DNA from 3 places in the Enterobacter sp. KBR-315C3_2022 genome. Region 3 is predicted to be linked to each of the others. Evidence: predicted binding sites of a transcription regulator. Region 3 holds the regulator's gene; each other region holds the start of a gene.
The links. The regulator CRP, encoded in region 3, controls carbon source genes, mostly activating them, when cyclic AMP is high. The targets are predictions, from matches to a motif close to ATGTGANNNNNNTCACAT.
Positions count from the first base shown of each region.

Region 1: AB8804_RS13215 (YjcB family protein) is a predicted target of CRP. The motif match lies at 1,282-1,299, and genes of this name have one in related genera.
Region 2: azuC (stress response protein AzuC) is a predicted target of CRP. The motif match lies at 1,307-1,324, and genes of this name have one in related genera.

Region 1 is NZ_JBGKEB010000011.1:36,092-38,291, forward strand. Features, by position in the region: gene AB8804_RS13210 (EAL domain-containing protein) at 1-759, opposite strand, end outside; gene AB8804_RS13215 (YjcB family protein) at 1,361-1,642, shown strand; gene AB8804_RS13220 (hypothetical protein) at 1,679-2,200, opposite strand, start outside; gene parM (plasmid segregation protein ParM domain-containing protein) at 2,199-2,200, opposite strand, start outside.
Region 2 is NZ_JBGKEB010000001.1:149,882-152,081, reverse strand. Features, by position in the region: gene AB8804_RS00820 (anaerobic C4-dicarboxylate transporter) at 1-740, shown strand, start outside; gene AB8804_RS00815 (DUF2766 family protein) at 783-1,034, opposite strand; gene azuC (stress response protein AzuC) at 1,142-1,225, opposite strand; gene AB8804_RS00805 (RpiB/LacA/LacB family sugar-phosphate isomerase) at 1,405-2,043, opposite strand.
Region 3 is NZ_JBGKEB010000020.1:47,563-49,762, forward strand. Features, by position in the region: gene AB8804_RS18350 (YccS/YhfK family putative transporter) at 1-537, opposite strand, end outside; gene crp (cAMP-activated global transcriptional regulator CRP) at 595-1,227, opposite strand; gene AB8804_RS18360 (OsmC family protein) at 1,537-1,941, shown strand; gene AB8804_RS18365 (phosphoribulokinase) at 2,025-2,200, opposite strand, start outside.

The DNA of each region.
Region 1 (2,200 bases), on a different contig from region 3:
GCAAATCATCCCCAGCGGCAGCGTCAGCGTGGCCTGATGATAAAGCGTTTCATAAAAGCGTTTATTCGACGTTGAGACGATGGCGGCAATAGGACGTTTATCCGATTTAACCACCGTGTAAAAACGGTCATCTATTTGAAATGACGCTTCCTTATCCCGAATCATCGAATTTAATAAGGGAACGTTGGCCTTTGAACTGACGGAGAAGAAGGCATTTGTCACCGTGTCGTAGACTCCCCACGACAGGGAATTATCCGAAGACATCACTTCGCTGTAGGAAAGTGGATTAACCACCACAACATAATTCCCGCGCTGCATATACGTCATTTTATAGCCGTTGAAAAAGGGCGTATCGCGATAATAATAGATAGCAACGTCGGGCTTACGCGTGTAATTGGCGGTGGGGATCGCGTAGGGATGTTCAGGGGTAAAAACAGTAGAGCAAAGAAAATTCTGACCTTCGGCGTAAATTAAATCAGCGATGAACAGGCGGCCACGAACAACGTTTAGCATATATTGACGGTGCGCGGGGGTGCACAGCTGCCCCTGATATTTTTCCGCATCATCCCGCGCTAAATCAACTTCTTGTATAACCAGTTCAGTTTTGTCTAAAGCCAGGTCGGCAAATGTGCGTAACGCCGCGCTGGTTTCCGATACGGCGCGCAGCTGGGCAAACCATAGCGCAAGCATCACGGGTAGCATAACTACCATGATAATCCCTAATCCCCCGAGCACCTTGCGCCGTGCGCTACGATTCATTTTACGCTCTATATCCCTGCAAGTTGTATGCCTGTAGTAATGAAGGCCGGGTGCTTCGATAAACAGGTGATTACGTTGCATGAATCATGCGAAGTTAGCAACTGACTTTTCGTATTAAAAATCTGATTTTTTGTTATGCCGATAATATTTTTCCGTAAGCTAAACTAAAAGTATTCATTCAGTTTCAATTAAGGAAAATAAATATCCAGCCCGCCCGTTGATTTAAAGATAATCTGCCGTTGAAATTTTCTTTATCGCCCGCCTCTCGCCGCCTGAAAAAAGTACAAGCGGCCCCCGCTAATTCGCGCGTTTGATTGCGCATATTTTCCGCGTTAATTTATTAATAATCCGCTGCGCTTTACCTCCCCCCTTCTCCCTTTGGGCGATAACGCGCTAACGGTGGGCGTGGCAAAGAGGGATACTTCGCCTGCGAAGATATATTCTTCTACCGAGCTTCGCCGCCCTTTCCCGAGGGTAAACCGGCCATTTTTCACCCCCTGACACTGGCGAATAAAAGAGCAATCGTGATATAGTTCACACTTATCATGTAACGAAAAACATTGTTTCATTGTAGTGCATCTGCTCTGTCGAGGATGGGTTTATGGCAACCATTACCACCAGCATGGTTCTTCTGCGCTGGCCGTTGTTGAGTGCGGTTTTGATGTTTTTAGCCAGCACGCTGAATATTCAATTTCGTAAATCTGACTATGCGGGTCTGGCGGTGATCAGCACCCTGCTGGGGCTCGGGGCCGCCTGCTGGTTCGCGACGGGCCTGCTGGGCATTACCCTGCTGGATATCGCCGCTATCTGGGAAAATATGAAAGTGGTGATGGTGGAAGCCATGAGCCATACCCCGCCGGACTGGCCGGTGGTCATTACCTGATCGGCCTTTCCCCTTGCGCAGCAAAGGGGAAGTGCGTCAAAAAATACCCTTCTGCCGGACCTTCTGCATTTTCTGCGTCGGCGCGTCCACGTCGCTGAGCGCCACCTCCTCCTGGCCGCTTCCGCGCTCCGGTGCAGGCGGGCTGGCGGTTTTCGCCGCCACGCGCAGCTGCTGAAGGGCGAGCTTTTGCTGTTCCATCAGCGGCCTGAGCGCGGCAATCTCTTCGCGGATCTTCTGCAGCTCCGCCAGCGGCTCCGGCGCGGCATCGCTCTGCGGCTGCGGCTGAACCTCCGCCAGCAGCGCCGCCAGCGTCAGGTTTTCACGCCCGAGCGATTCCGCCACGTGCCGACACAGCGTCGGGTCCAGCAGGTGCAGCTGAAGCCCCGCGAGATAGACGTTGCGGTGAAACGCGCGAATTTCCATATTCGTATCGTCGACGCTGTCGGACTGACTCATCGACTGGTGCCACGCCTGCAGCTGCTGCATCGCGCGCAGATCCGCGCGCGACTGGTCCGGCGTCAGGTGAAGGGAGAGATTGACGCGGCGGATTTGCCCCTT
Region 2 (2,200 bases), on a different contig from region 3:
ACGCCGAGTTCCAGCAAAAGCTGAACGATCCGAAGCAGCGGGAGTTTATCTACGGCAGCACGGAAACCCTGATGAATCAGCGGTTCCCAAAGCAGGCGTACTGGTCAACGTGGATTTTCTTCGCCGGGATCGCGGTGGTTGTCCTGCTGGGCGCCCTGCCCGACCTGCGCCCGGCCTTCGAGGTGAAGGGCAAAATGACCGCCCTGTCGATGAACCTTGTCATCCAGATGATGATGCTGATTGCCGGTGCGGTCATGCTGATCGCCTGCAAGGTCAACGCGTCAGCCATCTCCAATGGCGCGGTGTTTAAGGCCGGAATGGTGGCAATTTTCTCGGTCTTTGGCGTGGCGTGGATGAGCGATACGTTTTTCCAGGCGCACCTGGACGAGCTGAAAATGGCGCTGGAAGGGGTGGTGAAAAGCCATCCCTGGACCTACGCCATCGTGCTGTTTCTGGTCTCGAAGCTGGTGAACAGCCAGGCGGCGGCGCTGACGGCCGTCGCGCCGATGGGGCTGATGCTGGGAATCGATCCAAAGATGCTGATCGCCTTCTTCCCGGCGTCCTACGGGTACTTCGTGCTGCCAACCTACCCGAGCGATCTGGCCTGCATTGGCTTCGATCGCTCCGGCACGACCCGCATCGGCAAGTTCATCATCAACCACAGCTTTATCCTGCCGGGGCTGATTGGCGTGAGCTGCGCCTGCGCGGCGAGCTACCTGCTGGTGCAGACCTTCTTCTGATGCTGCCGAAGGGCGACGGCGCGGTCGCCCTTCACCGCTGGCCTAGTGGGATTCACCCTGCGGCGTGAAGCGCAGCTCGATCAGCGCGATGGCCTTCTGGATCGCGCGGAGCGTAACCGGATCGGCCGCCGCGGGATGGCTGGCGAAATCAATGTTTTTCAGCTGCGTGGACATCTTTTCACGCACTTCGACCGGGGCGATAACGTCGAGGACGTCGAGGATTTGCTTGATGACCAGCTGGCAGGCGACGACGTCAGATACCAGCTCCTGATCGGCGCTCAGGTTTTGCGACATGGGGATTCTCCTTATTTAAAGGCCGTCATAGTAGCAAAACGCGCGCCCTAACATCTCCCCTGCGCCGGGCGCAGGCACAAAAAAACCTGCCGAAGCAGGTTTTTTCATCAGAACATGGCGCCCGGTGGGACATCCTTAAAGGTTTTGCAGTAGTTCGCCCACATGCTTTTCAGGATTTTGCGCAGTTTCATGATGGTACTCCGGTAACGTGGTGTGCAGGTGTTATTGTCTTTGCGCTTATAATATGACCATCATCACAAAAATCAATCTTTTTGTGATACACATCACACTTATGGATAGGTTACGGCGGAGTGGAGTGACTACGAGGGGGTATATGCCGAACGGCGCAGCGCCGCCCGGCGGAGGTTATTTAACCGACAATGCCGCGAACGAACGCTTCAATCTCTTTGTCCTGGCAGTTTTCAAAGAAGCACTGCTGCAAGCGCGGGCCGGATACTGCGGTCTTCACCAGCTCGGGATCGATAGCGCGCAGGGTGTCCAGGTAGTTCTCTTTCACCACAGCCGCTTTAACCTGGTTCAGAATACCGGCGTTGCGCACCTGCGGTTCTTTACGCTCCGGCGGGTAGCCTTCGCCGTTGCGGCCGGTGAACGCCTTTTCAAAGATAAAGCGCACGTTCAGCTCCGCGCCCCAGCCGAACCCTTTGGCGAACGGCAGCGACAGCGCATTGCCGTTGTTGATCTGGGCAAACAGGAACGCATCGGCCGGATCGATGCAGTAGCCGCAGATGACGCCGGGGTGGATATTCAGGGACATCAGCGCCCCCTGCCCGGTGCCGCATCCCGTTACGACAAAATCTACGGCCTTTGCGTTGAGCAGAATGCTCGCCATAATGCCCAGATGAATATAGGTCAGATGATGATCGTTCTCGTCGCTCATGCCCACGTTATAAACCGGGAAGCCTTTTTCATCCGCGACGGTCCTGAGCTCGTTAAGGACGATCGCATTTTTGGCTGCCTGGCTGTTTTCCATCATCAGTGCAATTTTCATTCGTTTCTCCTGAATGCGTGGCGGGAGTTCCCGCTTTGGATACCTTTTCGCCATCACCTTACTACCATCCAAACAAGCTTTCAAATTAGATGAAAAGATGTTTTAAAAAATTAAGATAGGCTCACAGTTTCCCGAGCCGTCGCACTTAGCTAGACTT
Region 3 (2,200 bases):
TTTGGCTTCGCAGTAGTCGGCCAGCTGCACGTAGAGCAGGCTCAGGGATTCGCGCAGCGGCTGTTCCCGCCACAGCCAGAACCAAAACCAGTTGAACACGCCGTACCACAGCGTGCCGAGGGCGTAGATCAGCAGCGGCTCCCACACCGGCATATTGCCCGCAAGGCTCAGGGTGAAGATGGCGGCGATCAGCGAGGCGGGCAGCAGGCGCGCGTGCAGGGAACTGATTTCCGCGGTGACGCCGAGCGTCATCGCCAGCACGGTTAAAATCAGCGGCAGCGGAATATCGCGCGCCAGCAGCAGCTGAACGGCGAGGCTACAGCCAGCAAACAGGCAGCCGCCAATTATAAGTCGTTTGAAAAAGCGCTTGTGCGGCGTGTCCAGCCCGGCAATGTTGCAGCAGGCGGGCACCAGGGAAAACAGCAGCCCCTGCTGGAGATGTCCAAGAATGAGGCCAACGGCCACGGGCAGGCACAACACCAGCGTTTGTCGCAGTGCGTAGTTAACTTCCGGGTGATAGATCAGCCTGCGCCACATGGGGAATAGAGACAAAAACGGCGTGACACCCTGCGGTGGCACGCCGTTTGACCGGAATTAACGGGTTCCGTAAACCACAATGGTTTTACCGTGCGCAGAGATCAGGTTCTGATCTTCCAGCATTTTCAGGATGCGGCCCACCGTTTCGCGGGAGCAACCGACGATCTGACCAATCTCCTGACGGGTAATTTTAATTTGCATGCCGTCAGGGTGGGTCATCGCGTCCGGCTGTTTCGCCAGGTTCAGCAGGGTCTGCGCGATACGGCCGGTAACGTCCAGGAAGGCGAGGTTACCCACTTTCTCCGACGTAACCTGCAGACGGCGCGCCATCTGGGAAGAAAGACGCATCAGGATGTCCGGGTTAACCTGGATCAGCTGACGGAACTTCTTGTAAGAAATTTCAGCCACTTCACATGCTGTCTTTGCACGAACCCAGGCGCTACGTTCCTGGCCTTCTTCAAACAGGCCCAGTTCACCGATGAAATCGCCCTGGTTCAGATAAGAAAGGATCATCTCTTTCCCTTCTTCATCTTTGATCAGCACTGCCACCGAGCCTTTAACGATGTAATACAACGTTTCCGCTTTTTCACCCTGGTGAATCAGCGTGCTCTTCGATGGGTACTTATGAATGTGGCAATGAGACAAGAACCATTCGAGAGTTGGGTCTGTTTGCGGTTTGCCAAGCACCATGCGCTGTTATCCTCTGTTATAAGCTGTCTCCAGAGCCATACGTTGCATCCTGACTCTGGGTTTGCAATCGAATTCTTACCCATACCTGGGAAGTCGGCCGTCTAATGTGTCGCAGCCAGTAAAGTTTGATGTCCTCTGCATACATGTGTAACGTCAATGTATTACTGTAGCATCCCGAGTGTTTTAGCATAGCTTTTGCCGCGTGTCTCCTGGTGTCTCGCTTCAGCATGATGCAGGTCGCCTTCCGTTGCGAGAAATGTAACGCACGCGTAATCTGTCACCAAAAATGCAACGTTGGAGTTAATCATTATGCAAGCGCGTGTGAAATGGGTTGAAGGGTTAACCTTCCTGGGCGAGTCCGCTTCCGGCCACCAGATTTTGATGGACGGCAACTCCGGCGATAAAGCGCCAAGCCCGATGGAGATGGTGCTGATGGCGGCAGGCGGATGCAGCGCGATTGACGTGGTGTCTATCCTGCAGAAAGGCCGTCAGGACGTGACCAACTGCGAGGTTAAGCTGACGTCGGAGCGTCGTGAAGAGGCGCCGCGGCTGTTCACGCACATCAACCTGCACTTTATCGTCACCGGTAAAGAGCTAAAAGATGCGGCGGTATCGCGGGCAGTAGACCTTTCTGCGGAGAAATACTGTTCAGTGGCGCTCATGCTGGAGAAAGCGGTGAATATTACCCATTCGTATGAAGTGATCGCGGCGTGATTTTTTGGCGGGTGGCGCTTCGCTGACCCGCCCTACAAAAGCACGACCGTAGGCTCGGTAAGCGCAGCGCCACCGGGCAACAACTACGCGATCTGCTTCCCTTCCATCAGCCGCTGTACCAGCGGCGTCATGATTAACTCCATCGCCAGCCCCATTTTCCCGCCCGGCACCACCAACGTATTCATGTGGGAAATGAAAGAGCCCTGCAGCATCGCCAGCAGCCACGGATAATCAATCCCTTCCAGATTGCGGAAATGAA